3 regions of the Dechloromonas sp. TW-R-39-2 genome follow, and region 2 is predicted to be linked to each of the others. Evidence: riboswitches for the same ligand, from Rfam matches in the RefSeq annotation. Region 2 holds a riboswitch; each other region holds the start of a gene.
What was found. A riboswitch is a leader RNA that binds a small molecule or an ion and turns the genes downstream of it on or off. The one in region 2 is predicted to bind cobalamin.
Positions count from the first base shown of each region.

Region 1: it holds a riboswitch for cobalamin, as region 2 does, so the genes downstream of both, bluB (5,6-dimethylbenzimidazole synthase) here and cbpA (modified peptide precursor CbpA) in region 2, are expected to answer to the same signal.
Region 3: it holds a riboswitch for cobalamin, as region 2 does, so the genes downstream of both, GBK02_RS13165 (TonB-dependent receptor) here and cbpA (modified peptide precursor CbpA) in region 2, are expected to answer to the same signal.

Region 1 covers NZ_CP045202.1:490,045-500,043, forward strand. The annotation lists gene GBK02_RS02395 (diguanylate cyclase) at 1-530, opposite strand, end outside; gene GBK02_RS02400 (ABC transporter substrate-binding protein) at 527-1,432, opposite strand; gene GBK02_RS02405 (SCO family protein) at 1,486-2,073, opposite strand; gene GBK02_RS02410 (hypothetical protein) at 2,070-2,402, opposite strand; gene GBK02_RS02415 (cobalamin-binding protein) at 2,459-3,250, opposite strand; gene GBK02_RS02420 (cobalamin-binding protein) at 3,255-4,145, opposite strand; gene cobD (threonine-phosphate decarboxylase CobD) at 4,142-5,134, opposite strand; gene cbiB (adenosylcobinamide-phosphate synthase CbiB) at 5,127-6,041, opposite strand; gene bluB (5,6-dimethylbenzimidazole synthase) at 6,038-6,793, opposite strand; cobalamin riboswitch at 6,835-7,030, opposite strand; gene GBK02_RS02440 (cobyric acid synthase) at 7,087-8,550, shown strand; gene GBK02_RS02445 (response regulator) at 8,573-9,925, opposite strand; gene GBK02_RS02450 (sensor histidine kinase) at 9,926-9,999, opposite strand, start outside.
Region 2 covers NZ_CP045202.1:816,296-826,294, forward strand. The annotation lists gene GBK02_RS04040 (MFS transporter) at 1-415, shown strand, start outside; gene GBK02_RS04045 (methyl-accepting chemotaxis protein) at 455-2,119, opposite strand; gene ubiA (4-hydroxybenzoate octaprenyltransferase) at 2,343-3,224, shown strand; gene ubiD (4-hydroxy-3-polyprenylbenzoate decarboxylase) at 3,221-4,696, shown strand; cobalamin riboswitch at 4,711-4,917, shown strand; gene cbpA (modified peptide precursor CbpA) at 5,003-5,170, shown strand; gene cbpB (peptide-modifying radical SAM enzyme CbpB) at 5,167-6,540, shown strand; gene GBK02_RS04070 (N-acetyltransferase) at 6,603-7,100, shown strand; gene GBK02_RS04075 (hypothetical protein) at 7,104-7,508, shown strand; gene GBK02_RS04080 (CHASE domain-containing protein) at 7,505-9,999, opposite strand, start outside.
Region 3 covers NZ_CP045202.1:2,705,315-2,715,313, reverse strand. The annotation lists gene hemP (hemin uptake protein HemP) at 55-228, opposite strand; gene GBK02_RS13165 (TonB-dependent receptor) at 363-2,462, opposite strand; cobalamin riboswitch at 2,613-2,810, opposite strand; gene GBK02_RS13160 (YbhB/YbcL family Raf kinase inhibitor-like protein) at 2,970-3,533, opposite strand; gene GBK02_RS13155 (helix-turn-helix transcriptional regulator) at 3,634-4,416, opposite strand; gene GBK02_RS13150 (hypothetical protein) at 4,568-4,945, opposite strand; gene GBK02_RS13145 (Crp/Fnr family transcriptional regulator) at 5,296-5,994, shown strand; gene GBK02_RS13140 (hypothetical protein) at 6,055-6,249, shown strand; gene GBK02_RS13135 (hypothetical protein) at 6,738-7,208, shown strand; gene GBK02_RS13130 (hypothetical protein) at 7,290-7,937, shown strand; gene GBK02_RS13125 (ferredoxin) at 8,386-8,751, opposite strand; gene cobJ (precorrin-3B C(17)-methyltransferase) at 8,748-9,746, opposite strand; gene GBK02_RS13115 (cobalamin biosynthesis protein) at 9,743-9,999, opposite strand, start outside.

The sequences.
Region 1 (9,999 bases), 330 kb from region 2:
TGGAAGAGATCGGCCTGGCGGGCATTCAGTTCTGTCTTGTCGAACTCGACGAAGACATGCCCGATCACCTCGGGCGGGCTTCCTTTTTGTTCAGGATTGAGGGGCTCGAACAGACTGTCTGCTTCATTGAGTGAGCGAACGACCGGTGCTCCGAAGGCGACCCAGCGATCATTTTCGGCAACCTGGCGCGGGCCGTCCGGGGTCTGGCGCAGAATTTCGCCCGACAACGATACGCGGCCGCTGACGGCCATGGCCCGTCCTTTTTGATTGACGATGATGGCTGCCTTGACGCCGGAGTCCTGAACCGTTGCCTGGGCAAGTGAATGCAGGCTTTCGATCTGTCCTGAAATGATGCTGTATTCGCTGATTGGTGCCAGGTAGCGGACTGTGGACAGCCCCTTGGTACGCAGCTCGGCTTCCAGCGTATTGATGCCGCTGTAAGTGAAATAGGCGACCAGTGCAATTGCAATCAGCGTGCTGGGTAGCAGCGTCAGGAGCAGCAGGCGTTGGCGCAGGGTGATCTGGTTCATCGTTGTTCCCGTTCGGCGAGCATGGCGCGCCGGATGGTGGCTTCATCCGGGACGGAAAGATTGAGCGCATCGGCAACATTGCGATTGATGCTGACGGCAAACATGTCCGGGCTTTGCGGCAGTGGCAGATTGGCGCCGCTGGCCTTGATCAGTTCGGCAGTCTGGTTGCCGATCTGGGTCGGTGTCGAGTAAATCGCAGCCAAGGCGCCGGCACTGGCAAATGCAGCAGAAAAGGCGACAACCGGACGTTGGTAGCGGTAGCTGGTGACCAGAATCGACTTGATGTTGTCACGCTTGTAGATTGAGCTGTCGGGAATCGCAAGCAGGACATCGACCCGGGGCAGGAGGGTGCCGAGCGCCGTGACCAGGCTGCTGTCGGTATCGCTGTCCTCGCCGCTCAGTACCAGTTTTGCGTTTGAAAAGACCTGTTTGTACTGATTGTAGAGATTGCGTGTTTCGTTGCTCAGAAGCATTCCAACCCGTTTGTGTTCAGGCAGCAAGTAACGCAGAAAAGTGGCGAGTCGAACTGGCGGCTGATCGAGGTAGATTGCAGAGGTTCGGCCGCGCAATTTGCCGGCATCGGCAAGGATTTTTTCGTAGGTTTGCCGGGGCAGGAGGGTGGCCAGTACAGGTTGTGCACTATTTCGGCCTAGGGTCTGGCGCAGGGCTTCGGCGCCGGCGGTGATGATCAGATCGGTCCGGATGACCGACAGTTCGATGGTTTCCGGTGTGCCGGAAGTGACCACGTTCCAGTTGCTGCCCTCCAGTGTTTTTTGCAGGGCAGTTGAAAACTCGGCGTAAGGTCCGCCCTGCTGGCTGAGTACGAGCGCAATACCGCCTGCCCGGGCAATCGGGGCAAGCAGGAACAGTAATACGAGGGCGCGCAGGAACGCTCGGTACATCGGCAGACTATAGCCTCAGCCCCTATGCCAATGCAATGAGTGTTTTCCTGCAGTTAAGGCGTGTTGATGTAAGCCTCGAGCTGGCGCGAGATTTCGCCAACCGGCATGGCGAAGGGGAATTTTTTGATGAATTGGCCATCGGGGCCGAGCAAAATCATCCCTGCCGAATGGTCGACCGCATAACGGTCGGCCGGGGTGTCCGGCTCAAAAACCTTGCTGTAGCGGATCTTGAAATTGTCTGCCGAGCGGCGGACGAGTGCGACCGGGCCGGTCAGGCCGAGAATGCGGGGGTCGAAAAATTCGGTATAGGTCTTGAGCACCTTGCCGGTGTCGCGTTCCGGGTCGACCGTAATGAAGATTGCCTGGACGCGTGCCGCCTTGTCGCCCAACTGCTTCAGAATTTCGGCCATTTCAACCAGGGTGGTTGGGCAGATATCGGGGCAATAGGTGTAGCCAAAGGAAATCAGCTGGTAGCGTCCGCGAAAATCCTCACTGTTGACCGAGCGACCATTCGGGTCTTGCAGGAGATAGCGCGGAATAATGCCGGCACTGCTGTTGCTGCGCAGGGCTTCCCATGATTCAGCCAGAGCGGGGGGAGCCAGCCACAAGCCAATCAGCAGCAGTGCGCAGAAACGGATCATTGAGTCGACTTGAAGGCCGCTTGCAGGCGTTGTTCGGCGGCACCGAGCTGGTTGGCGAGTGTTGCGGCATCCGGGCACTTGGCTTTGCCTTGAGCCAGGAAGGCGGCATTGGTCGCGTTTTCAAACGTTTCGCCATTGGCGCGTGTCTTGGGGGCCGTGGTGGCGACCGAGTTGCGCGCCCGGCTGACCAGTGCCGGCTGCTTGCAGGCCAGTGCCGTACCGTTGATCTGGCCGATGGCTTCCAGCGCGGCCGTGCCTTCATCGGCGGCAAAAGTCGGAGTGGCGGCACAGAGCAGGCTGAGCAAGAGGGTCGATACGGCGATTTTCATGGTCTGGATCCTTGGCGGAGAGGCTGATTATAGTCAGCGGGTTTCGAGCTGCTTTCTTACAGATCAAATATTTCGAGCAGTTGAGGCAGTCCTTCGCTGATTGCCACCGGCCCTGGCGTCAGGATGACGGCTGATTTGATTTCATGCATTTTTCCGTTGTTGACCGCGGGAATCTCCTGCCAGCCGGGTCGGGCGGCGACCCGTTCGGGGCGGAAGTGCTTGCCGCACCATGAGCCGATGATGATGTCCGGCGCGGCGGCAATCACGTCTTCGGCAGAAGGGCGGCGGTCCTTGGCCAGCGGCGAGCGGGCTTGTTCGGCAAAAACATCTTCGCCGCCGGCGATTTCGATCAGCTCGGAAGCCCAGCGGATACCGCTGATCAGCGGCTCGTCCCACTCCTCGAAATAAACGCGCGGCTTCTTGCCGGTTTTGGCCAAGCGTTCGGCCGCGATCGCTCTGGCTTGGGCGATTTGAGCTTCCAGCCCGGCGACGATGGCCAGCGCCTTATCTTGCGCGCCAACCAGCCGGCCGATCGTTTCGATCATCCCGAGAATGTCGTCGACGCTGCGCATGTTGAAGGCGTAGACCGGCACGCCGGCCTTGATCAGGTCACGCGAAATTTCGCTTTGCAGGTCGGAGAAGGTGAGAACGAGATCAGGCTGGGTGGCGAGGATCTTGTCGATGTCGCCGGTCGTGAAGGCGAAGACCTTGGGCTTCTCCTTGCGCGCTTCGGGCGGACGGACGGTGTAACCGGAAATGCCGACGATGCGGTCCTGTTCGCCGAGGGCATAGAGGACTTCGACGGTTTCGGTGGTCAGGCAGACGATGCGTTGCGGCAGACGGGGCATGGTTTTACTTGGCTGGACGATGGCTGCGTGCGACATCGAGATGAGCGCAAAGTTTCTCTGCACCATCGAGAATGCGCGGCGTGTGGCGTTGCATGATGTCCGGATTGATATGGAACAGGTTGTCGCGCTTGACGGCGGTCATCCGCGTCCATTTATCCCAGTCGTGCAGCCATTCCGGCTTGGCATCGCCCATGCCGGTTGCGACGATGGCTTCCGGATCGGCCGCCAGCACGGCTTCGACGCTGACCGTCGGCGCCATCTGCGGCAGCTGGCCGAAAACGTTTTCGCCACCGCACAGCGTGATCGCATCGCTGATGATCTGCGGGCCGCCGACAGTCATCAGCGGCGATTTCCAGATCTGATAGAAAACGCGGATTTTCGGCTTGCCGGCATTGGCCTTGCGCAAGCCTTCGAGACGCTTGCGGAACTGCTCTGCGGCTGCATTGGCGGCGACTTCGGTGCCGGCCAGCTGGCCCATGCGGATCAGTTGGTCGGCGACATTTTCCATTTTGTTCGGTTGCGAGACGTAGACCGTCAGGCCGAGCGCCCGGAGTTTGTCGACCTGCGTCAGGTTGTTGCCGCTTTGCCAGGCCAGCACCAGATCTGGCTTGAGCGCCGCCACCGCTTCGAGGTCGATGCGCGAATAGCCGCCGACGCGGGCGACTTTTTTCGCTTCCGGCGGGTAGTCGCTGTAATCGACGGTGCCGACCAGCTTGCTGCCGGCGCCTGCCGCGAAGAGGCTTTCAGCGGCATGCGGCGCGAGCGTCACGATGCGTTTGGCAGGCCCCTTGAGACGCACTTCCTGCCCGGTATCGTCCTTGAAGACCAGATCGGCAGCACTGGCCGGGCTGCAGGCGAGTGCTGCGGTCAACAGGGCAAAAAGGTGGTTTTTCATGCGGCTTTCCAGTCGTTCAGGGCGGCGGCCAGGCGCAGCCACTCGGCTTCATTGGCTGGCAGGCCGAAGCGGAGCAGTGGCTGCTGGTCGAAATGGCGGGTCAAAATGCCGCGCCGGGCGAGGAACTCATGCAGTTCGCCGGTTTCTGCCGCGTTCAGCGTAGCGAACAAGGCTGTGCTGCTGACGTCGCCCAGCGGTGCCAGCAAAGCATGCAGGCGGGCGGCGGCGGCTTGCAATTCGATCCGGGCGTTGGCCTGCCAAGCGGTGTCCGACAAGGCCAGCCGGGCGGCAACGCGCGATGGCCCGGCGACCGACCACGGGCCGATCAGTTCGGCCAGCTTGGCCAGCAGGTCGGGGGCGGCGAAAACGAAGCCGACCCGCGCCCCGGCCAAGCCGAAAAACTTGCCGATCGAGCGCAGCACGATCAGGTTCGGCGCTTCTGCTGTGCCGGCCAGTGCGGTCAGGCTGTCTTCCGGCGTCGGGTCCATGAAAGCTTCATCGACAATCAGCCAGCCGCCGCGCTTTTTGAGCTGGATGGCCGCGTCGACCGCGACATCGCGCGGGTGACGGCCGGCGGTCGGATTGTTCGGATTGCACATCAGCACATACGGTGTGGCTGTGGTCAGGGCGCGCGGCAATGTGGCGTTCTGCAGGAAACGCAGGCGATGGCCGGCGCGTTGCCAGGCGTGCGGATGTTCGGCGTACAGGGGGCTGATGCAGGCGACAACGGCGCGCGGCAGCAAGTGCGGCAGCAACTGGATGGCGGCTTGCGAGCCGGCGACCGGCAGCAGATTGCTGTTGCCGTAATAGGCAGCGGCTGCCGCTTCCAGGCCATCGTCGTTCTCCGGCAGGCGGAGCCAGCAATCGGCCGGCAATTCAGGCACCGGCCAACAATTCGGGTTGATCCCGGTCGACAGGTCGAGCCAGTTGTCGAGTGGGATGTCGTATCGGGCTGCGGCTTGGCGCAGGCGTCCGCCATGCTCAAGCATGCAGGATTCCAATCATGAAAAAGACGGCCAGCCACAGCCACAGGCTGCGTTGGATCAGGGTGATCGCCCGGCCAAGATCGGCGGCCAGAGGGGCCGTCCCGGTGCCGAGCGGCGGGCGGATTTCTTCCTGGCCGTGATACATCGCCGAACCGCCGAGCAGTACGCCGAGGCTGCCGGCGCCGGCTGACATGACCGGCCCGGCGTTCGGGCTTTCCCAGCCCGGCGCCTGGGTTTTCCAGCAGGCCAGCGCGTTGCACGTCCGGCCAAGCAGGGCGTAGGTCAGCGCCGTCAGGCGGGCCGGCAGCCAGTTGAGCAGATCATCGAAACGCGCCGCAAAGCGGCCGAACAGGTTGTAGCGTTCGGTCCGGTAGCCCCACATCGCATCGAGCGTGTTGGCCAGCCGGAAGAGCAGCGCGCCGGGGCCGCCGAGTAGGGCGAACCAGAACAGCGTGCCGAATATTGCATCGTTGCCGTTTTCAAGGACCGATTCGACGCCCGCTTTGGCGATACCGGATTCATCGAGTTGCGATGTTTCACGGGAAACCATCCAGCTGACTCGCGTCCGCGCCTCGTCCAGCCGGCCTTCGCGCAATGGCCGGGCGACCGCTTCGGCGTGTTCGGCCAGGCTTTGCGCACCGAGGGCGAAGTAGAGCAGGGCGATATCGATGGCGAAGGGGGCGTACGGGCGCAGCCAGAAGGCCAGCCCGACCCAGGGACCGACGACCAGCAGCCAGGCGAGCAAGCCGCTGGAAATGTGTCGATTGTTGAGTTTCTTTTCCAGCATCGACGCCAAATTGCCGAAGCCGACCAGCGGATGCCAGCACCGTGGCTCACCGAGTACACGGTCGAGCAGGACGGCGGCAAGAGCAGCCAGCGGCATGGCAAAGGCGTCGATGCTGAGATTCATTTCGGGAAAATGCCCGGTCCCTGAATGTCGGCCTGCATGTCGCGCAATGCTGTGGTCAACGGCTCGTTCTGGCCGGAATCCGTGGCACCCCATTGCTCGAAATAAACCAGGTTCTCGATCGGCAAACGCGGCAGCCAGCCGGCTTTTTCAAGTTCGGGTTTGTCGTGGAAATGGCTGACATAACCAATGCACAGGTAGGCAATCGGCACGATATGGTGCGGAATGCCGAGCGCGTCCTGCAGTTCGGTTTCATTGAAAATGCTCACCCAGCCGACGCCCAGGCCCTCGGCGCGGGCCGCCAGCCAGAGATTCTGGACGGCGCAGACGCTGCTGTAGAGGTCCATCGTCGGAATGTGCGTGCGGCCGATGACAACCGGGCCGGTACGCGTTCGGTCGCAAGTAATGCACAGGCTGATCGGCGCTTCGAGAATGCCCTGCAGCTTGAGCTTGCTGTAGATCTCGCGCTTGCCATCCGGGAACATCTGGGCCGCTTCCTGGTTGGCTTGGTCGAAGATGCCATGCACGCGTTGCTTGACCTCGTCGGAGCGCACGAGCAGAAAGTTCCACGGTTGCATGAAACCGACCGAGGGTGCGTGGTGCGCTGCCATCAGCACGCGGCTGAGCACATCGTCCGGCACCGGCGTCGGCAGGAACTGGCCGCGCACGTCACGGCGGTTGAAAATGGCTTGATAGACTGCGGCCCGATCGGCGTCGGAAAAGGCGGGTGCCATCGGTGTGGCTTGGTTTTCCATGGATTCCCCTTCTGGAAATGAAACAGCTGCCGGGCCTGACAGCCTGCAATTCGTCTCCCGGCCGGTCTTCTGACTTGGATTCAGCCTGGCGATGCGCCTTCCCGGCCGGTATTCCCGTCCAGTGGCCTGATGCATCGCCCGTCATCCTTACAGCGTTGGGCACGTGGCGGATTTGCACCGCCTTCCCGATTCTCCGTCCAGCGTTGGCTGAACGACACCCGGAGACACTTGCCCAAACAAATGGGCGGGGCCGATGGTGCCATAATTACGGACTTTTTTCACATTTGGTCGCTATGTCCTGCTTTTCACTGATGGTCCAGGGGACCACGTCGGATGCCGGTAAATCCACGCTGGTCGCGGCTTTGTGCCGGATTCTCAAGCGCCGCGGGATCAATGTCGCGCCGTTCAAGCCGCAGAACATGGCGCTCAATTCGGCGGTCACCGTCGACGGTGGTGAAATCGGCCGGGCCCAGGCGCTGCAGGCACTGGCCTGTGGCCTGTTGCCGCATACCGATTTCAACCCGGTGCTGCTCAAGCCGACGACCGACAAGAAGTCGCAGGTCATCATCCACGGCAAAGTGGCGATGGACCTCAATGCGCGCGACTACCAGGAATACAAGCCACGGGCGATGCAGGCCGTTTTGGCCTCCTGGGGGCGGTTGACCGCGCAATACGACGCAGTGATGGTCGAAGGGGCCGGATCGCCGGCCGAAATCAACCTGCGGGCGCGCGACATTGCCAACATGGGCTTTGCCGAGGCGGTCGATTGTCCGGTGATCATCGTTGCCGACATTGACCGGGGCGGCGTTTTCGCGCATCTGGTCGGTACGCTCGAATTGCTTTCGCCGTCCGAGCAGAACCGGGTCAAGGGTTTCGTGATCAACCGTTTTCGCGGCGATATTTCGTTGCTTGAATCCGGCCTGACCTGGCTCGAAGAACGCACCGGCAAGCCGGTGCTCGGCGTGCTGCCCTACCTGCACGGCCTGATGCTCGATGCTGAAGATGCGATTGCCACCGCTGCGGTCGACGGTAAAAAAACGGCCCGATTGAAAGTGGTCGCCCCGGCTTATCCGCGCGTTTCCAATCACAACGATCTCGATCCGCTGCGCCTGCATCCGGAGGTCGATTTCCAATGGATCGGCCCAGGCGAAACGCCGCCGGCCGCCGACCTGATCGTCCTGCCCGGCTCCAAGGCCGTGCGGGCCGACATCGATTGGCTGCGCCAGCAAGGCTGGGCGACGGCGATCCAGAAACATCTGCGTTACGGTGGCAAGGTCGTCGGCCTGTGCGGCGGCTACCAGATGCTCGGGCGGATGATTCACGATCCGCTGGGTCTGGAAGGCCAGCCGGGCAGCACACCGGGGCTGGCGGCGCTCGATCTGGAAACGACGCTGGAAACCGAGAAACAGTTGCGCAATGTCAGCGGCCATCTTGCCTTGCCGGGCAATCCGGCGATGACCGGTTACGAAATTCACCTGGGTGTGACACGCGGCGATGGTCTGGGGCAGGCAGCGGTACAACTGGCCGATGGCCGGACGGACGGGGCGGTTTCAGCCGACAACCAGGTCTTTGCCACTTATTGTCATGGCGTTTTCGATCATCCCGAGGCGTTGACCGCGCTACTCGCCTGGGCCGGCTTGCAGGAAAGTGGGCAGGTCGATTTTGCCGCCCGGCGTGAAGCCGACCTCGACCGACTGGCCGATTCGGTCGAAACCGCGCTCGACTGGGAAAAAATGGCGACTTTCCTGCCGCTGTAAGGCGCGATGGCCGGGCTTTGCCTCAGCCGGCCGGCTTGGGCTCTTCGTGGTGAATCCGCTTGAGCGCGACCTGGCGCTGGATCTCGCGGAAATCCATTTCCCGGCCGTGCAGTGCGTAATGTTTGCGGATGCTGCCGAACACCTTCTTGGCATCCGGGCTGCTCATCAGCTCTTCGGTATGGCGGTCGGCCAGTTCTCGATCGCCGACCGAGAGCGCCGCACGCATCACATCGAGTCGTACCGTGGCGGTGAGTTCGGTGGCGAGCAAAGCCGGGCGCAGACCGGCAAAACGCTTCTTGCCGCGATCCGGCGAAGCCAGCGCGAGCAGTGAAGCATAGCTGCCCTGTTCGTTGAGGCTCAGGTTCTGCAATTCCGATTCGCGAATGCCAACCAGCACTTTCTCGGCGGTGATCAGGTCGCCGGCATCGACATAGCTGCGCGCCAGGGTCAGTTGGTCGTCGGCTGAAACGGCGCCGGGCATGGTGTCGTTGGCGATGACATCGGCCATCGCCGCCCGAGCCGCCTCGCTGTCGCCGTTGAGCGTTGCCGCCTCGGCCAGCAGGCGCTTGCGGACATAGTTGCGCGGGGTTTTTTTGGCCACCTCATCGAGCACCTTCTGGGCTTCCTCGTGTTCGCCCTGGGCCATGCAGATGCTGGCCTTGATGTCCGAGGCATCGAAAAAATGCGGTGTACCGGCGACGACGCGATCAATTTCCTCGCGCGCTTCGGTCAGCCGATTCTGTTGGTGCAGCGAGCGCGCCACGCCAGCTCTGGCCCAGGGGAAATCGTAATTTTCCAGAATACGGCGATAAGCCGTTTCGGCCGAGCTTGAATCACCGGTGGCGAGCAGCACTTCGGCTTGCTGGCGAAGAATTTCGAAACGGTAGGGGCGGCCAGCTTCGCTATCGCGCTGCGCAGCCAGGATAGCCAGTGCTTTTTGGTATTCCTGCTGGCGTTTTTCCCGGTAATACGCGGCGAAAAAATCCTTTTTCTGAACAATTCGATTGAGCCGCAAGAGCAGTTTGTCGGGCGAAAAAGGTTTGATGATGTAGTCGTCGGGAACCAGTTCAACCGCAGAAACCACCTGCTCGTAGGATTGTTCGCCGGTCACCATCATGAAAATGGTTTCGTCCGGCAACAGGTTGAAGCGGCGCAATTCTTCGAGCAATTGCTGGCCGGAGCGTCCTTCGCCGAGGATGTAGTCGCAGAGGATGATGTCCGGTACGTTGTTGCGGATGCGGTAGATCGCATCCTGGTAATTCGAGGCGAATTCGACGGCAAAGGCACCGACCGTCTGGGCGATGCTGCGCAGCGCATCGCGGGCCAGCGGCTGGTCGTCGATGACGAGAAAACGCTTTTTGCTGTAATCGCTCATCTACGGAATGAGCAACTCAAAACGTGCGCCGCCCAGCCTGCTGTCGTTGCTCAGGCGCAAGCTGCCATGCCGCT
Region 2 (9,999 bases):
GCTGGATTTTGCCTGGGTTACCCACGAATTGGCCGAAATTTCGGCGTCGACCGCAGCCAGTGGGCAAGCACTCGGTCTGCTGCTGCAAGCACCTGCTGTCTGGCGTGCCTTGTTCGATTTGCTGATGCTCGGCGGATTCGGCGGATTGTTCATCGTGCCGCTCTACGCCTTGATGCAATTGCGCAGCCTGGTCGAACAGCGGGCCCGGATTGTTGCGGCAAACAACATCCTGAACGCTGCCTTCATGGTTTTTGGTGCCTTGAGCGCGGCGGCCGCATTGAGTGCCGGTTTGTCGCTGGCCGGACTGTTTGCCATCGCGGCGCTGGCCAATGCGGTGCTGGCCGGGGTGATTCACCGTTTGCAGCCCGAATACGGCGCGGCCATGGTTCGCTGGTTGCGCCGACGGGCCGGCTAGTTGCGATGCTGGCCGCCGGGAGCGGCCAGCAATCCTGCTTTATACGCGGAAGCTGGAAATAACCTGCGCGACGTCCTGTGACAGCGTATCGAGGCGACGGGCGCTATCCGCCGTGTGATCCGCAGCCGCATGGTTTTCGTCGGTCATCTGGGCGATGTTCTCGACGTGGCGGGCGATATCCTGGCTGGCAATGCTCTGTTCCTTGAGCGCGCTGCTGATGTCGACGATGGCTGCCGTGACGTGCTGGGCCGATTGCCGGATATTGTTCATCCGCAGCCCGGCGTTGTTGGCCAGTTCGCGACCTTGTGCTACCTGGCCGACCACTTGCTGCATTTCGCCGACGGCCTTGTTGGCCGATTGCTGGATGGTGTCGACCATGCCGGCAATGTCCAGGGTGGACTTGGTCGTCCGCTCGGCCAGTTTCCGGACTTCATCCGCCACCACGGCAAAACCGCGCCCCTGTTCGCCGGCACGGGCGGCCTCGATTGCCGCATTGAGTGCGAGCAGATTGGTCTGGTCGGCAACATCCTTGATCACCTGAACGACGGCGGAAATCTGGTCGGCATCCTTGCCGAGCGACTCGATGACGGCTGATGCGCGCGACACCATGTCACTGATCGTGCTCATTTCATCGACTGTCCGCTGGATGATCTGGCCGCCTTCTTCCGAAATATCAGCCGATTCGGTGGCCAGTTTCCGGGCGTCGCCGGCGCTGTCGCTGACGGTGTTGATGCTGACTGTCAGCTCCTCGATATTCGCCGCCATCGAAGCGGCAGCCGAGCTTTGGCTGGCCGAGCTGGTGGCAACCTCGTTCGAGGCGATCGAGAGAGCCGAGACCGCCCCTTTGACTTCACCCATGCTGTCCTGAATGCTGTGCATCGAGCTTTGCACCTTTTCCAGCATCCGGTTGAGCGCACTGACCATGCTGCCGATTTCGTCGCTGGCGTTATAGGCGACACGTTTGGTCAAGTCGTTGGTTGCTGCGATGTCGACTACGGTATCGCGGGCAATGTCAATCGGTCGCATGATGGCGCCCAGAATGGATAGCCCGAAGCCAATGATCAGTGCGGTGGCTACTGCAAAGACAATGATCTCAGCCAATTTGGCCTGGCTTGCCGCTTGCTGGGCCATTTTGAAGGACTTGTCACCTTCGGCAAGATTGAGATCGATAACTTTTTGCAGATTGTCATTGAGCGCCTTGGTCATTGCCCGACGCTGTCCGATTAATTCGCGGATTTCATTGATCTGAGCGGTGAATCCTTCATCTGTTGTTGCCTTGCTTGCCCTGTCTTCGGCTCGAGTGATCAGTATTTCCATGTCCAACCATTTGGCCAGACTCAGCTTGGTTTCATTCCACAAGGCTTGCTCTGTGGCATCGGCAGGTGTCGCTTCATATTTCTTGGCTGCTTCGGCAAGTGTCTTGTTGGCTTCAGCCTTGCGTTGTTTGATGACGTCGATCTCGCTGCGTTTCTTGTCGGGCGTCATGCTGTTGTTCAGCGTCAGGCTCTGGTAAGTGCTTCTCGACAGATTGGTGATTGACTCCTTGAAGGTCAGCAAGGCTACGACCGACGGCATGCGGTTGCCGCCGATGTCTTCGATGGCTTCCTGTTCGGTGACGATGCCGCGCAGCCCGAATCCACCGACCGCCAGCAGGGCGATGATTGCCGCTGCCAGCAGCAGGATCAGTTTTTGTTTGATATTCATGGTTGAAGCCCCTTCGTTATTTTTGAGTTTATGGCCTACCAGCCGATCGTCTCCATGATCGGCTTATTACTAACGACTTATTCTGTCCCAGTTGCCGTGGAACTGCAATTGTTCCGCGCTGTCGTCTGCCTTCGAAAGTCCTTGCCTGATTGCCTCCAAGGCTCGCGTCTTTGCGGCATCGCCGCCATACTAGCGTCTTGCTCAAGAAACATGCTGTGGCGCGATGGTGGCAAATATTCAAGGTATTGGCGAAAAACTCGATCTTTACACGAAGCTGATGCGGCTCGACAAGCCGATCGGCATCCTGCTGTTGCTTTGGCCGACCCTCTGGGGTTTGTGGCTGGCAGCGGCGGCTTGGCCTGACTGGACGGTCCTGTCGGTATTCGTGCTTGGCACCGTGCTGATGCGTTCGGCCGGTTGCGTGATCAACGATTATGCCGATCGTGATTTCGACAAGCATGTCGAGCGGACCAAGGAGCGTCCCCTGACGGCCGGGCGGGTGACTGTTCGAGAAGCCATTGCCCTGTTTGCCGGCCTTTCCCTGCTGGCTTTTGCGCTGGTCCTGATGCTCGGCAATCCATTGGTGATTGTGTTGTCGATCCCGGCCGTCTTCCTGGCTGCGAGCTATCCTTTTACCAAGCGCTTCCTGGCCATTCCGCAAGCGTATCTGGGGATTGCCTTTGGTTTCGGCATCCCGATGGCCTACGCCGCGCAACTTGGTCAGGTGCCGGCCGAAGCCTGGTGGCTGCTGCTGGCCAATGTTTTCTGGGCGGTCGCCTACGATACTGAATATGCCATGGTCGACCGTGAGGATGACCTGAAAATCGGTATCAAGACGTCAGCGATTACTTTTGGCCGCTTCGATGTGGCGGCGGTCATGGTTTGCTACGGCATGACCCTGCTGCTGCTTGGCTGGATTGGCCATGGGCGGGGTTGCGGCCCGGTTTTCTTTCTGGCGCTGGGCATCACTGCCGGGATCATGGCGGTTCATTACCGCTGGATTCGTCGGCGCGAGCGCATGGCGTGCTTCAAGGCTTTCTTGCATAACAACTATGTCGGCGCGGTGATTTTTGTCGGCATTGCTCTGGATTTCTGGCTCAAATGAAATATCACGACCTGCGCGACTTCATGTCGCAACTGGAAAAAACTGGCGAACTGAAGCGTGTCGCGGTCGACGTCGATACGCGTCTCGAAATGACCGAGATCTGCGATCGCGTGCTGCGCGCCGAGGGACCGGCCATTTTGTTCGAGCGGCCGGTCAGCGGGACGACCCGCCACGACATCCCGGTCCTCGCCAACCTGTTCGGCACGCCCAAGCGCGTCGCGCTCGGCATGGGCGAGGAGTCGGTGCAGGCCTTGCGCGAAGTCGGCAAGCTGCTCGCCTACCTGAAGGAGCCGGAACCGCCGAAAGGCCTCAAGGATGCCTGGGACAAGTTGCCCATCCTCAAGCAGGTGCTGAACATGGCGCCGAAAACGGTGTCGAGCGCGCCGTGCCAGGAAATCGTCTGGGAAGGCAAGGATGTCGATCTGGCGCGCCTGCCGATCCAGCATTGCTGGCCGGGTGACATCGCACCGCTGATCACCTGGGGCCTGGTTGTCACCAAGGGCCCGCACAAGAACCGGCAGAATCTCGGCATCTACCGCCAGCAGGTACTCGGGCCGAACAAGGTCATCATGCGCTGGCTGGCGCATCGCGGCGGCGCGCTCGATTTTCGCGAATTCCAGCTGGCCAATCCCGGCCAGCCTTTCCCGGTCGCCGTCGTGCTCGGCTGCGATCCGGCGACCATCCTCGGTGCCGTGACGCCGGTGCCGGACTCGCTGTCCGAATACCAGTTCGCCGGCCTGTTGCGCGGCGGCAAGACCGAGTTGATCAAGTGCATCGGCTCCGCCCTACAGGTGCCGGCTTCGGCCGAAATCGTGCTCGAAGGGGTGATTCATCCCGGCGAAACGGCGCTTGAAGGGCCGTACGGCGACCACACCGGTTATTACAACGAGCAGGCCGAATTCCCGGTCTTTACGGTCGACCGCATCACGATGCGCAAAAAGCCGATCTATCACAGCACCTATACCGGCAAGCCGCCGGACGAGCCGGCCATTCTTGGTGTGGCACTGAACGAGGTGTTCGTGCCGCTGCTGCAGAAGCAGTATCCGGAGATCGTCGATTTCTACCTGCCGCCGGAAGGCTGCTCGTACCGCATGGCCATCGTTAGCATCAAGAAACAGTATCCCGGCCACGCCAAGCGCATCATGTTCGGCATCTGGTCCTTCCTGCGCCAGTTCATGTACACCAAGACCATCATCGTGGTGGATGACGACATCGATATCCGCGACTGGAAGGAAGTGATCTGGGCGATGACGACGCGCATGGACGCGACGCGCGACACGACGCTGGTCGACAACACGCCGATCGACTATCTCGACTTCGCGTCGCCGGTCGCCGGCCTCGGCTCCAAGATGGGCCTGGACGCGACCAACAAGTGGCCGGGAGAGACGACGCGCGAATGGGGGCGGCCGATCGTCATGGACGACGGCGTCAAGAAGAAGGTCGATGCGATGTGGCAGGAACTAGGCCTTTAGGATGGATTGACCCACGGCGTAGCGCCTTGAGAGAATCCGCCCTCCTGCTGGAATCGAAATACGGAACACGGTGCAAATCCGTGGCGGGCCCGCCGCTGTAACCGGGGACGAAGACTGCATGGTCGCCAGACCAGCCACTTGCGAGGCTTACCTCGCCGGGAAGGCGCAGCGCTTCGGCTGATCCGGAAGCCAGAAGACGATTCGATTCCTGACTGGAGCCAAGGCAAGGGCTCCGGCTGAGTGCATGCGACAAGCGTGCCCTCAGCCGGGGCCCTTTTTGTTTTTTGTCTTCTCGAGGAGTGGAAAATGTCCCAGATCGTCTCTCAAGTCGCGTCCAACGCTGTTGAAACCCAGCCGGCTGCTGCGCAGCAAGCGCAGCCTGCCGCCCCGACCATCGCCATCCGCAAGAGTTGCAACCCGGATGGCATCGGCCTGTCGCACTATGTGCTGATGGACCGGAAGGCGGCCAAATGAACGCAGTGCTCGCCGAGCGTGCCGCCCGCGGCATGCTTTTCCAGCCGGTCGATATCGGCCACCCGGTCTATGCCGCGGTGACTGATCCGCAGACCGCTTTCTGGGCGCTGGTCGACAAGACCAAGGTTCACGAAGCCGGCCGTGATCCGGCCCTGCTCGCTGCCTATGGGGCCAAAGCCGAACAGTTTGAGCAGGAACTGCATGCCCTGCGCTTCGGCCTGAAACCTTCCGGCGTTTATTTGAACCCGACCGAGCGCTGCAATCTCAACTGCACCTACTGCTATCTGCCCGATGCCCAGCGCAGCGGCGGCAGTCACATGCCGGTCGAAACGCTGCTCGCCTCGCTCGGCAAACTGCGCGACTACTTCCGTTCGGTGATGCCGGCCGATCGCAAGCCGCGCGCCATTTTCCACGGTGCTGAGCCACTGATGAATGCACCGGCCGTCTTCGAAGCGATCGACGCCTTCGCCGACGATTTCGTCTTCGGTCTGCAGACCAATGGCACCTTGCTTGACGACAAGGCGCTCGATTTCCTGACCTCGCGCAATGTCAGCATCGGCCTGTCGCTGGACGGTCCGGTGGCCGACATTACCGACGCCACCCGGCGGACCTGGGGCGGCAAGAGCGTGCACGACAAGGTGCTGCGGGCGATGGACAAGCTACGCGGCTACGGCTCGTGGAGCGTGATCACCACCTGCACGACAGAGAACCTGCCCTACCTGACGCGCATGGTGGAGCTGTTCCACGCCCACGAAGTGCCGACCTGCATGCTTAACACCCTGCGTTGCACCTTGCCCGGTGCCCGTGGGGTCAAGCCGGCCGACGGCGACATGGCCAAAGCCTTCTTCGCCGCGATGGACCGGACCTACGAGCTCTACCAGGAAACCGGGCGCAAGCTGATGGTGGCCAATTTCGCCAATATCCTGATCGGTATCCTGGCCCCGACGGCCCGCCGGCTGATGTGCGACATCTCGCCCTGCGGCGGCGGTCGTGCCTTCTTCGCGCTGGCCGCCGACGGCAGTCTTTATCCGTGCAGCGAGTTCATCGGCCTGCCGCGCTTCAATGGCGGCAGCTTGCTGACCGGCGGTGTCGAGGCGGCGCTAGCTTCGGCTGCCTTCAAGGAGGTGACGACGCGTGACGTCGACCGGTTCAGTCCCTGCGGCGATTGCGCCATCCGCCACTTCTGCGGCTCGCCGTGCCCGGCCGAGGCCTTCGAGATGAATGGCGGCATGGACAAGATCGGCGCCTTCTGCGATTTCTACAAGGAACAGGTCAATTACGCCCTGCGCTTGATCGCCGACGGCAAGGCCGATGACTATCTGTGGGACGGCTGGGACGAGGGGACGGAAACCGTTTTTGCGCTGAATTGAGTCCGAAGGGGGAGGGCGCTTTAAGATGGCGCACTCTCCCTTTTTCTCTGGTACTGCTGTCGATGACCTCCCCGCTTGCCATTTGCCCGACCGATCTGACGTCCTCGCAGCATGCGCTGGCCTTCATCGACTTGCTGGAACACTACGCCCGTGACCCGATGGGCGGCGGCGAGGGACTGACCGATTACGCCAGGACGCATCTGGTCGAACAACTGAAAGCCCAGCCGACCTTCCGCGGTGCACTGGCGTTTTGGGGCGAAAAGCCGGTTGGCCTGATCAACTGCTTTACCGGCTTCTCCACCTTTGCCGCCAAACCGCTGCTCAATATTCACGATCTCGTCGTCCGTGCCGATGTGCGCGGCCAGGGCATCGGCCAGGCGCTGCTACAATGGGCCGAAATGCAGGCTCGGCAACTCGGCTGCTGCAAGCTGACGCTGGAAATTCTCGCGAACAATCGCCCGGCCATGCGGTCGTATGAGCGCGCCGGTTTCGCGCCCTATGTGCTGGACCCGGCTGCGGGCCAAGCCTTGCTTATGCAGAAATATCTTCAGGAGGTTTGAGTCATGTCGGAACCCGTTACAGTCGTTGAAGTGAATGGCGTGCGCGCCTCGCTCGTCCAATTAACCCACTTCATCTATGGTTTGCATGCCATCGCCGTTTTTGTTGGCATCACCTCGGCAGCAACGGTGGCCGGCGGTTTCGTCTTTGGACTGCCATCGCTCTGTGCCGTCTTCCTCAACTACCTGAAACGTGGCGAGGTGCGTGGTACATGGCTGGAAAGCCATTTCCTGTGGCAGATCCGAACTTTCTGGTTCACGCTGCTCTGGCTGGTGGTCTATGGCCTGTTGATCGTGACGATTATTGGCATTCCGCTCGCCTGGATACTGATTGCCGTGCTGGGCCTGTGGGTCGGCTATCGCGTTATTCGTGGCTGGGTTGCCCTGTTTGGCGAGCGTTCGCTGGGCTAGACCGGGTCGACCGCAGCAGCCGGCTGGCCGGTTTGTTCCAGCGGTAGCGCGAAGCGAATTCGCGTGCCGCCCTCGGCTCGGTTCAAGGCGCAAATATTGCCACCGTGGGCATGGAGAATCTGCCGGCAAATTGCCAGGCCGAGGCCGGTGCCGCCGGCGCCCGTGCGAGTCTTGCTGCTTTGGATGAATTCATCGAAAACGGCTTCCAGCTCTTCCGGCGGTATGCCGATCCCTTGATCGCTGATTTCGATCGTCAAGCCGGCTACGGGTGGATCGCCCAGGTTTTTTCCGGGAAGCTCGCCCGGTTTTGCCGTTAATTCGATGACGCTGCCGGCTGAAGAGAACTTGACGGCATTGCTCAGGATGTTGCGCAGGACCTGGCCGAGCTTGAAAGCGTCGCAAACCAGTGCAAGCCCCTCGGGCAAGGGGTGAATGGTGAGTTCGATGTCTTTTGTCTGGCGCAGGACTTCAATGTCGCGTGCAGCATCGCGAATGATCTGTGCGAGTGTTGTTCGTTGCATGTTGAAGGACATTTTGCCCGCCTCGAGCTTGGATAGATCGAGCAGGTCGTTGATCAGCACCATCAGCCGCGATGCACTGCCGACGATGTGCTCGAAATAGGCATTCAATTTCGGCAGCGGCGCCGAATCGCCCACGGATTTCTGCAGGCCTAGTCCGCCGAACGACAGGATGGCGTGCATTGGTGTGCGCAACTCATGGGAAATGTTGGTCAGGAAGGTGCTCTTGGCACGATTGGCTGCTTCGGCCGCCTCCTTGGCCTGAATGGCGTCAGCCGTGCGGATTTCGACCAGTTCCTGCAAATGGTTGCGATGGTTTTCCAGTTCGATTTCGACCAGTTTTCGTTCCGTGATGTCGATCCGGCTGCCGGCAATATAGCCGCTTGGCGTGCGCTGTTCGGTGATCAACAGCCAGCGGCCATCGTCGAGGCGTTGTTCGAGCATCTTGCCGCAAGCATTCTGATGCTGGTGGATGCGTTCTTTGAGCCATGCTTCCGGATCGGCCTGCGCCTCGGGGTATTGTCCGCGTGCAATTCCCTGGCGAAGAATGTCTTCGAAGCGTGTGCCGGTGACCAGCAGGTCGCGGCTGGTTTCGTAAATCTGGCGATAGGTTTCGTTGCAAATCAGCAGGCGGTCTTCTTCGTCGAAAACGGTGAAGCCCTGCGTGATGCTGCTGATTGACTCGATCAGCAGGCGGGAGGCTTTCTCAGCGGCAATCTTGCTGACTTCCAGGGCCAGCGCCGCTTCTTTCTCGCGGGTGATGTCGGTATGCGTGCCGATCATGCGCAGAGGTTTGCCATCAGCGTTGCGGCTGACGATCATGCCGCGATCGAGTATCCATTTCCAGCGGCCATCCTTGCATTTGACGCGGTGTTCGCTGAGGTAGTGGCTTGTCTTGCCATCCAGATAATCGTGCAGGATCGCCAGGGTGGCCGGCATGTCGTCCGGATGTACGCGCTGGCTCCATTCTTCAAGTCCGTCGCCGATTTCATGCTCATCAAAACCGAGCATTTCCTTCCAGCGCCGACTGAAGAAAACAGTGCTGCCGACGATATTCCAGTCCCACAGGCCATCGCCGGTGCCTTCAATGGCAAATTTCCAGCGGTTCTCGCTGTCCTGATAGTCGCCGGAGATTTTTTGGGCGCGCTGGATCGCCTGTTCGCGGCTATTGACCACGCCCCAGAGAATCAAGGTCAGGAGCAGGCTGCCCAGTGTGCCGGCAATCCTGATGTCGACTGCCCGCCCGGTATCGATCATGGCCTCGAACGACGGCAGGGATTCCTGGCGAATCACCCAGGCGTGGCCGTTGATCGAGAGTTTCTGGCTGGCCGAGTAATGCGAAACATGAGGGTTGGCCAGTGAGAGCTTGCTGTTGCTGTCGTACATCAGGTGATCGGGATCGGCTTCTTCGCCATCGAAGATTTCAATGTCGATGTCCTTCGCCTGATCGCCCAGCAGGCCGCGCATCATGTCGTCCATCCGAAAGGCCGAATAGACCCAGCCAATGGTGCTGACACGTCGTTCTTCGACGGTGTCCAGGTTACTGCCATTGAGATAAACCGGAAAAAGCATCAGGAATCCGGGCTGGGTTTTCTGTCCGTCTTCTTGTATCAGCCGAATTTTTCCGGAAATTGCCGGGCGGCCTGTTTCGCGGGCTTTGTCCAGTGCTTCGCGGCGAACCGGTTCGGCATACATGTCGTAACCGAAGGCTCGCAGATTCCGGTCGTTGAATGGCTCGAGAAAAATGATCGAGGTATAGACCGGGCGCTCTCCTTCGGGATGAATCCTGAAGTCGGGAAAACCTTCCTTGCGGATGTTTTCAATGTGGCGTTCCTTGTCGCGGGCGGGCACCAGTTGGGCATAGCCGACGTCTTGAAGGCCGATGTAGCTTTCTTGCAGGTGCAGGGTTGTGACGTAGTCGCGAAACTCGTCACGTTCGACTGAGCGGGACGCAGCAAAAAGGCCGGCGGTAC
Region 3 (9,999 bases), 1.6 Mb from region 2:
TGTACATGCTGGCTACGGGAACGAGAGGTACAACGGAGATCGTTGGTGGCTGGCCTATTTGGTCAGGATCAGCTTGTTTTCACGCGTCACGCGCAGCAGGTAGCGTTGGCCGGCGTGCATGATTTCAAGCGTTACAGCGCCGCGCAGCAATTCACTGGTGTCTATCCGCGGCAAATGGGTGCCGGATAGCGGTGGTGTTGCGGGTGAAGGCTGGGAAGGCGGGTTCATGATATTCCTGCAAATGAGAACTTGTCGCAATTTTACGTAAACGCGAATCGTTGTCAATTACATTCGTTTGCAATTTGTCGATCAAACGTTATATCTGTCGCCTGCCATTCCCAGTCAAAGTGCTCTCTTGTGCCTTAGAACGTGAAGCGCATGCCCAAGCGCAGGGTGCGCGGTTCGATCGGATGCACCAGGCGGCCATCGATGCCGCCGCCGCAACTGCCGTTGGCGGCTTCGCTACGCGTGCAGGCGCCGCCCCAGTATTCGATGTCGTTGGCTTTCTTGTCGAACAGGTTGAGTACATCGAGTGTGAATTGAAGCTGGCGATCGTAGCGGTAACCGGCTTTCAAGTTGGTCATCCAGAAGGCCGTCGATTTTTCATGCGCCGTTTCTTCAAGGGCGTAGGCCCCGATATAGCGCAGGCGCAGGCCGCCAAAATAGCGGCCGCCCTGGTCGGCCGTCAGGCCGAGCGAAGCGGTCAGCGGGATGGCATTCGGTACATGGCGTCCGCCGTTATCGGCGTTGGCTGTCTTGAAGCGGGCTTCGGACAGGGCCAGATCGGCATCGATGATCAGGCCATCGGTCGGCACGATGTAGTTGGACCATTCGATGCCGTGCCGTTGCGAGGCGCCCTTGGGTTCGGTGATGCCTTCATCGCCGATGAACACCAGCTCGGAGGCCAGATCCATTTGCCACAGTGACAGGCTGGTATGCCAGCCGCGCAGTGGCGCGGCACGCATACCGATTTCCGAGCCGCGGGCCTTGACTAGCAGCGGGACGGCCATCGTCGCCGAACCGTCCTGCGGGTTGGTTCTTGCTGTTGCACCGCGTACATCGTTGCTGTGGAAGCCGTTGCCCCAGTTGGCGTAAAACTCGGTGGCGCCGAGCAGGTTGAAGGGGCCGATGGTGATGCCGAGTTTGGGGCTGGTCTGGCCGGCGCTGATATCGCCGCCATTGCTCATGTTGTTGGCGCCACCCAGGGCGCTGGCCTGGGCCCGGATTTCGTCGCGGCGCAGGCCGATGTTGCTGCGCAGCCATGGAGTCCACTGGCTACGCGCTTCGAGATAGAAACCGAGTGCTGTCTCGTTGATGCGGTCTTCGCGGACGGTGTTGGTGCGCTGGCGATTCTCCGTGCTGTACAGGCCAACGTGGCTGATCCGGTCCTGACGCAGTGAGACGCCGGCGGTAATTTCGCTGTCCTTGAACTGTGGACCGAGAAACCAGCTGCGGCTGGCCTGGCCGCCCCAGATGCGTCGCTCGTCAGCCTGCTCGTGCTGGTCGCCATTCAGTCCGTTGATGTAGCCGGACGGGGCGGAGAAAAGATTGAGCCCGTAATCGATCAGATATACGTTGGCCCGGGTGGCGCCTTCTTCACCGGTTCTGGCCCATTCGCCGGACAGGCTGTAGCGGTGCGTTTTGCCGCCATCGTTGGCTGACAGCGCACCGTAGCGACCGATCTCGCCGCTCTGGATGGCGCGTTCCGGAACATGTTCGGTGGCTCTCCAGTCCGCCTTGTAAGCCATTGCCGTGACGGCGTAGCCATTGTTCGTCGTACCGTTCGAGAGACGCAGCACGATATTCGTCTTTTTCAGGTTTTCCGGCTGATCCCAGGGGCCGTCGTTACCGGCCAGCTCCAGTGCGCCGAGCAACTGGTGACCGGCCATTTCGCTGCTGCCCGCCGTCACCAGGCGGCGAAAACCGTTGCGGCCGATGCTCATGTCGACAAACGGGCTGGCCAGGCTACGCTGATAATCGATCCGGGCCGAGCCGGCCGTGGCGAAATCGCCATCGTCCGCTGCATAGACGCCCTTGCGGTATTTGACGCTGGAGATCAGTTCCGGGATCAGGAAGTTCAGATCCATGTAACCCTGACCATGGCCATGGGTGACCATGTTGGCCGGCATGCCCATGACGTGGGTTGAAAAGTCGCTGCCGTGATCGAGATTGAAACCGCGCAGGAAATACTGGTTGGCCTTGCCGTCGCCGGAGTGTTGCGTGACGATCATCCCCGGCACCGTTTCAAGTACTTCGGCCGGCCGCAACAAGGGACGATTGGCCAGTTGTTTGGCGGTGACCGTTCCTTCGGTGGCCGAATCGGCAACGCCGATCAGATTCTGCTGGCCGCTGCTGACGGTCACTTCTTGCAGCGTCGGCACGCCGGCCGCCTGGGTGCTACCTGAAAAAGCAAGCAGCAGGGCGGCTGTCAGGGGCGATGTTCTAAACGATTTCACTGGCATGGGGAGTCTCCGCAGGCGGGGGAGATTCGAAGGGGCGCGCTGGGCGCAGCGCGATCGCCGCAACGGGAGTTTCCCGTGGGCAGACAAGCCGGACGAACGAAAAATGGCAGCACGCACAAACCTTTCATCAGGGACACCCCGCCCCATCATTGGTTGGAAAGTTGTTGCGGCAGGTCTCCTGGCTCTCGGTTCATCGCGCTTCGCTGCCTTCCCGGTGTGAGCCAGTGGCAAGAGTGGCGAAGCGCTCGCCGATAACAGTTGCGGGGGCAGCCCCGGATTTCGAGTCAGACTCGGCACCGGATTCCCTTTTAATCCCCAGAATGGGGAACCTTCAACAACTTTGATTCTAACGGTATGGTGGCCTGAGCGTCAATGATGTTTCTACTATGGGTAGTGCCTGCGAATATTTTTTCTACTGTATATGGTGGTTTTTGAATTTTTTAGAACACCGTACTCCTGTTTGCCAGACCGCTTGAAGTGGATGTAAAAGAGAGCTGGGCAGTTTGATCAGTTCGCTTTGGCGCGACCGTAGTGGGCCACAAAACTGGCCTTGCCAAGGGTGTTCGCATTGATCATGTAGCCGGCCAGTGCTGCGGTGGCATCGGCCGGGATTTCGATTTTGGCTGTCTTCAGGGCGTAGACCGTGAAAATGTAACGATGCGCTTTGTCACCTTGCGGCGGACAAGTGCCGCCCCATCCAGCGACACCGTAATCGATCCGTACATGCTTCGCACCGGCCGGCAGTTTTGCGCCACCGACCGCCCCGGCATCCGCCGCCAAGGCGTGCACTTCGGCGGGCAGATCGATGACTGACCAATGCCACCAACCCGAACCGGTCGGTGCATCTGGATCGTATACGGTGACGGCAAAGCTTTGGGTGCCGGCGGGGGCGCCGCGCCACTGCAAGGCGGGCGATTTGTTTTCGCCGGAGCAACCGAAACCATTGAACTCGAAACGCTTGTCGATCATGCTGCCGGGCTTGATATCCGGGCTGCTCAACTCGAAATCGGTCGCCACAGCGAAGGTCGACGTAGCGGCAAGTGCGGCGGCAAGAAGAAGTTTACGCATCATTTGGACTCCAGAAAAAGGAAGGCCAATGATGACCACAGGAAGCGCGGCGCGCTAGCTCTGGCGCGTCAATTGCTGTGCGTTGCAGTCCATACTGCAGCTTTCATGAGCGCAAGTGCGACGGTGCATAGCCAAAGCGCTGGCGAAACGCCGCTGAGAACCGGCTGTGTGAGTCGTATCCACAGCGCGCCGCAATTTCCGAAACCTGCAGGCTGGAGGATTGCAGCAAGGCCATCGACGCTTCGAGGCGAGCCTCACGCACGCATTGACTGACCGAGGTGCCTTCTTCCACCAATCTGCGGCGCAGCGTGCTGGCGCTGAGCAGGAAGGCACGCGAAACGCTGGCCATGGTCCAGTCGAATTCGGGGCGTTGCCCGACCAGCCGGTATACCCGGTCTGTCCAGCTCAAACTGTGCGTCGGCGTAAAAACCAGACCGCGCTCGGCCAGCAGCAACAAGACCTCCAGCGCCCGGTGTTCGCGAACGGCATTTGACGCGCGGGGATCTTCAAGCGCCGCCAGTGTATGGCTGAAGGTCGCCGTGAAAGCCTCATCCGCTTTGGTCATCGCGCAACTGCGCAATATCGGTGTCGCGGTGAACTGAGCAAAACGTTCGAAAAACTGTTCAAGCAACTGCGGCGAAAAACTGATGATGCGCGCCTGGTAGGCGCCACCCGGATCAGCTTCGTTGATCACATCCCACTGCGTTGCGCGCGGGATGAGAAATACCTCGTTGGCACCAAACTGCTTGTCACCGAGCGGGGTGGATAAGCGTTTGCGGCCGGAAATCACCCAGCCGACCAGATCGTCACGCATGGTGAGGGTGCGCACCGTATGCGAGATACGCGTGTTGATGGTCAGGGCAGAGACGCCAGCGGGTGAGTTCATCCGGGTGTGTGGATAGTGCAAGGAAATTGGGCGATTTTGGCGTGTCGACCGTAGCACGCAGGAAGATCGCTTGACGGGCAGCATTTGCCGCACGGCGCAGCGTGCTGTCCCAGCCCCCAGGCTGTGGCGGCCATGGGGTGCGTCAACCGGCTCAACGTTTTGCCGCGGGGGCCGGCGCGTCAATCAGCCGATGAAATGCCTCATGGACATCAAAGAATGCTGCATCCACATCGGCCAGCTTGCCTTTGCATTTGCCTTGCAAAGCGTTAATCGTTGCAAGCAGCGGCGTTGCGTCCGAAGACTGGATGCCCTTGGCCAGTTTCTCCATCTCGGCAGCCTGGGCGCAGGCGTTGCGCGAACGCTCCTTGCCGGGGCGTGCATGCCAAATCGGCGCGAGCACCGCATGGAACGCATCAACATCTTGGGGGAAATCGTGATGATGCTTGTGTCCCGGGTTTTCGGCCAAGGCGGCAGTGAGCCAAAGTGCTGACGAAACGGTAAAAAGCATCCTGCTAAGTTTGTTGATCATGACATTCCTGAAAAGAGTAAAAACTTCGATATTTGGGGCGATCCATACGTTATCCGAACTGCCGTATCAAATCACCTGGCATCCGGTGATCATCTGTGTCTCCGGCCCGGCTTTCAAACCTGATCTTGTGCCGCCATCGTTGGCAGGCTTGGGTTGTAGCGCGGGTCAATGGAAAAGCGGCAGGATAGCAAAATGTTGCGAGAGCCTCCAAAAATACGAATGAAATGTAGTTATTTGGTATGGGAGCTACCTAGGGCCTTCGGATTGTTTTGATCTAAATCAAGCTGCGCCTGAACATCAGAGGCACATTGCACGCTCAACTGTTCCCGCAGCCTGAGCTAGGAGAAGCAATGCGCGATGTAAAGTCTGTCCAGATTGATACCCTGTTGGGTCGAATCCCTTTGTTTGGAGGACTTTCCTGCGACGAGACTCTCGAAGTTGGCAAGGCCTGCCAGACACTGCATCTCGAAAAGAACGACATGCTGTTTCGATCCGGGAATGGGTGCTCTGGTCTGCTGATCGTGATGTACGGCCAGGTGAAAGTGGCATTTTCATCACCCCAGGGCACCGAAAAGGTCGTCACTATACTGGGCGCAGGGCAGAGCTTTGGACAGACCGAGCTTATTTTGGATCAGCCCTACCGGGCTCATGCGCAAGCACTGGATGACACGCTGGTGCTACAGATCTCGAAAACGGCAATTCTTGATCTGGTCGCCCGCAATCCGGGCTTCACCCATAATTTGCTAAGTTCTCTGTCGCAACAAACGCACGACCTGATGGTCGATCTGGAAGGGTACACGCTGTGTTCCGGCGCCAAGCGCGTACTCACCTTTCTGTTGCGTGAAGCAGCCAATCAGGAATCATGTCAGGAAGCCACTGTCATCAGGCTGTCTGCACCTAAAAGCGTCATTGCCTCTCAGTTAAGTCTGAGCCCTGAGCATTTCTCCCGGACTCTCCACGAATTGAGCGCGCAAGGTCTCTTTACCATCCAGGGGCGCGACATTCACATCAACAGCATCTCGCGATTACAACTGGATTTAGTCGCCTAATCAGGATTGGTCAGCGCTAGTACCCAATCCCCCCTTCCTTTCACTACCTTGGCTCGATCAATGATGGTTCTCGAGACTAATGCGATTTACACCGTTGAACTGTGCAGCGGAGATGTCCAGCAGTGGAAATACCTCGGTCAAGACAGCCGGGGATTGGTTTGGTGGAAGGATGTGGAAACCAGGCAGGAATTCAATGAGGCTTCCCTGATGTATGCGTGGCGCGTGAAGGAAAAAACACCTTCACAGAAGCCGTAGTCAAATCACTGCACATAGAGATAGGTTAGAGAAAAAGCAACGAGATGCCTATTTTCAGGCTGGAGTTTTTTTCTCTCGGCGGCTCGACTTCCAGCATCAACCGCATTCTAGAGTCATGTTGCGGGTGGGCTATCGGCTAAATAGCCGGTGACTGACTCCACGAAGCAGTTATCTGAAAATCCGCCAGGCTTCTGAGCCTGTCTTTGGGGATGCTTCATACCTGGCTTACGGCAGGCAGCTTGATTTCAATAGCCGTATACCGGAAAGTTGGCTGAATTGGTGCTATCGGCCATCTGCGGACACTCGATTACCGTGCCCCAAAGCAGACATTGCTCTGAGTCAGTTGTCCGGCATATTGATATTGTTATACTGACAGCCAACATTCCAAGTGACTGAATACAATATGCTTAGTGCAATATATCCGGCGTCAGCAATATCAATTGCCATGCGGACCCGAGCGTCCGTGTAAACACTGTTAGGTGCCACAAATGCGTCGTATCTTCTTACCGCTTTCTCTCGTATTTTTATGCGGGATTTCGCATGCTGGCATTTTGCCGGAAGCACAACGAGAAGAATTGCTCTCTCTCGTGCTTCAAAATTTTTGGGGAAAAGCAAAGCTCTCCAATGGTCAGTTTGCCCAACCAACCTCGGAGAAGGACAGAATTACAGTGCCAATTTCAAGAGCCGTGGCTAATCGCGCCTTTGATGTTGGCGAAGTTTCGGGCCTTGCCGAATGGTGCGGCCTTGATTGGCAGTCAAATTACACCTCACTCACGGGTGGCGCACGTAACCGAGGGTTTAGTGACAAGCAGGTTGCTTTTGTATCCTTTTTGCATGGAGCAGCCCAAGGACACATAGCATCGGCAATGTCCAAGTCGGGAGCATGTAGCTCACAAGATCGAACAAAAATTGAGCAGTTGTTTAATCAATCCAAAGCACGGGGCTTGGATGGCACCTAACACACCAATCCACCGGACCTTCGGCAAGCTGCGCTTGCCGAAGGTCCGGTGATTTTCTACGTTATGCCTCAAAGGCTCGCTATGACTGACTTCATCACGGCATCAACACACGAAGAACGATTGAGATGTGCCGTGTCTGCCGCATGGGAAATATTCGCCCGGAAAGTTGGCGGAAAAACCATCCCAATTAACAAAGAAGCGTCAATGCAACTTCAGTACGCTTACATTCTCCGCCAGTTAATTCCACTTACTTCGCACTCCGGTCACGAGGTGGCAGACATTGAACTGGAAACAGGTGTAAAAACGAAATTGGGAACAAATGAAATTGATATTCTTCTGAAAGGAGAATCAACCCAAGGCGAATCATCAATCGCCATTGAACTCAAGTGCTACCGCGCTATCGCATCTTCCGGTGGCCCACGAGGCGCTCACGACATATTCATGAAGGATGTATATGAAGACCTCGGTATTCTTGAGGAATATGTTTCTCTTGGTATCTCTAACCGCGGCGTTGCATTGGTAATGAACGACCTAAAACGGTTCGTAAACCCCAAGACCAAAGGCGGCAAGTGCTGGGCTTATGACATTTCCGATGGTCACTCAATATCAGGAGCCAATCTGTCAGTACCTATTGGCGGGAAAGACATATCCATTGAATTGCAAAAGTCATATCACTTTAATTGGTCAAAGTTTGGTAGCTTCTGGTTCATGGAGTTGGAAGGTGTTTAGGCATAATCCGGCACTCAACCCCGTTTGCTCAGCACTCTGGGCGCTGCGCGATAAAGCGCAGCGCCCCTTACCTTGAAACGTTAAAGCGCTTGCTGAGATGGGAAATCGTTGCTCTGCTCCAAAGCGGCGATTTAGCTGTTGCTGCCCGTCATGCTCGCTGGAAATGGGAGCTTCAATGACTTCTACATTCACGCCGATGATCTTGGGACACACCGACGACTCAACGAACCGCTTGATCAACTGCGGGATCAATTGTGGATTGCGCTGGGGTTGTGAGCGTGGGTGTGCATGTGAGCTTTAACCTACCATTGGAGCGGACCGCCTTCGGCGTCCGCTCATCTTCACGTTCCTGAACGTCCGGTTTTCAAGATAGCCTATAGCTGCTATGGGCACGTTCCGGCCATCTCAATTTCAGCCAACGATCAGATCGCCGGCCGGATGTGGCCTGCTAGCCGGAAGCTTCTTCCGTGCAGCTCGGTTTTCCTTGATGGAAAACCAGTTCATCGACGACTTTGCCGTTCTTCAGATGCGACTCGATGATCCGGTCCATATTTTCGTCGGTCACGTTGTAATACCAGGTTCCGTCCGGTTGGACGCCGAGAATCGGGCCGCCTTTGCAGGCTGCGACGCAGCCAGTCCGCGTTCGCTTGACGCGCAGCGGGCCGGCATCGACGCCTAGCCCGGCGGTGCGTAGTTTGTGCTGCAGGCTGTCAAACAGCGCCTGTCCTTCGCCGTTCAGTGTGCACCGTTCGCCGGTGCACACCAGCAGGTGGCGGCTGTATTCGCGGAATTTCGGCTTGGCGACCTGGCTCATGCTTCGATCTCGTTGGCCTCGCCTTCTTCCGGCACGTCGCTGATTAATACGGCAGCGATGTAATCCTCCGGCAGACGGTACTCGACGGCCAGTTCGGCGGCGCTCTTGCCGCTTGCCTGAATCGCCGCCATCCAGCCGTTCAGGCCGGTGGACAGCGAGCGGCCGGCCTGTTCGCCGTCGTGCGTGTTGCGCTCGCCGTCTTCAACGGCGTACTTGTTGGCGTAGCCGCGCGGGGTGACCATCAGGCCGTGCTTGACGAAAGTATTGGAGTTGCCGATCAGCACGGTCGACAACATCCCGATATCGCACTCGTTCATCTTCTCCAGCGTGGTGAATTCGATACGCTGCTTCGGGCGGTAGCCGGATTTAACGATGGCGACGGGCGTTTGCGGATCGCGGTGGCGCAGGAAGAGGCGCTGGGCTTCGACGATCTGCTGGGTGCGGCGGCCGCTCTTCGGGTTGTACAGCGCGACGACGAAGTCGGCGTAGGCCACGGCGTCGAGCCGGCGGGCGATGGTCGGCCATGGGGTCAGCAGATCGGACAGTGAAATGGCGCAGAAATCGTGGGTCAGCGGCGCACCGACCAGTGCAGCGCAGGTGTTGAGCGCCGAGGCGCCCGGCACGATCTCGACCTCGATGTCCGAGTCCGGCGTCCATCCGGCCTGGAACAGCACTTCAAAGGTCGGCCCGGCCATGCCGTAAACGCCGGCATCGCCGGAGGAAATCAAGGCCACTTTCTTGCCCTGGCGGGCGCGGTCGAGCGACTCGATGGCGCGATCGAGTTCCTCGGTCATCGATTTCTTGATCACTTCCTTGCCGACGACGAGATCGGCCACCAGGCGGATATAGGTGACGTAGCCGATGATCGTGTCGGCTTCGGCAATGGCGGCGCGGGCGCGGGCGGTCAGGTGATCGTTGCTGCCCGGGCCGAGACCGACGAGCATGATTTTCCCGGTCTTCACGGTGGCGGGGGCGAGGGTTTCTGGTGCGTTCATTGTGGAATCCTTGCAATGGAGACAGTGGCGTTGCGCCCGTCCGGGCCGCGCAACTTGTGTTTTTCGATGATCAAATGAGCGGCATCGGCATTGGCGGCGAGCAGCGCCGCGGCTTCCGAGACCGATGGTGTGCCGGTGTACTGGCGCACGGTTTCCGACGGATTCGGCACGTCGACCGCAGCAAGGGCCACGGCCGGGTAAAACAGGCAGGGCCAGCGGTGCGTCTCGATGACGTGGAGCAAGCCGGTTTCAT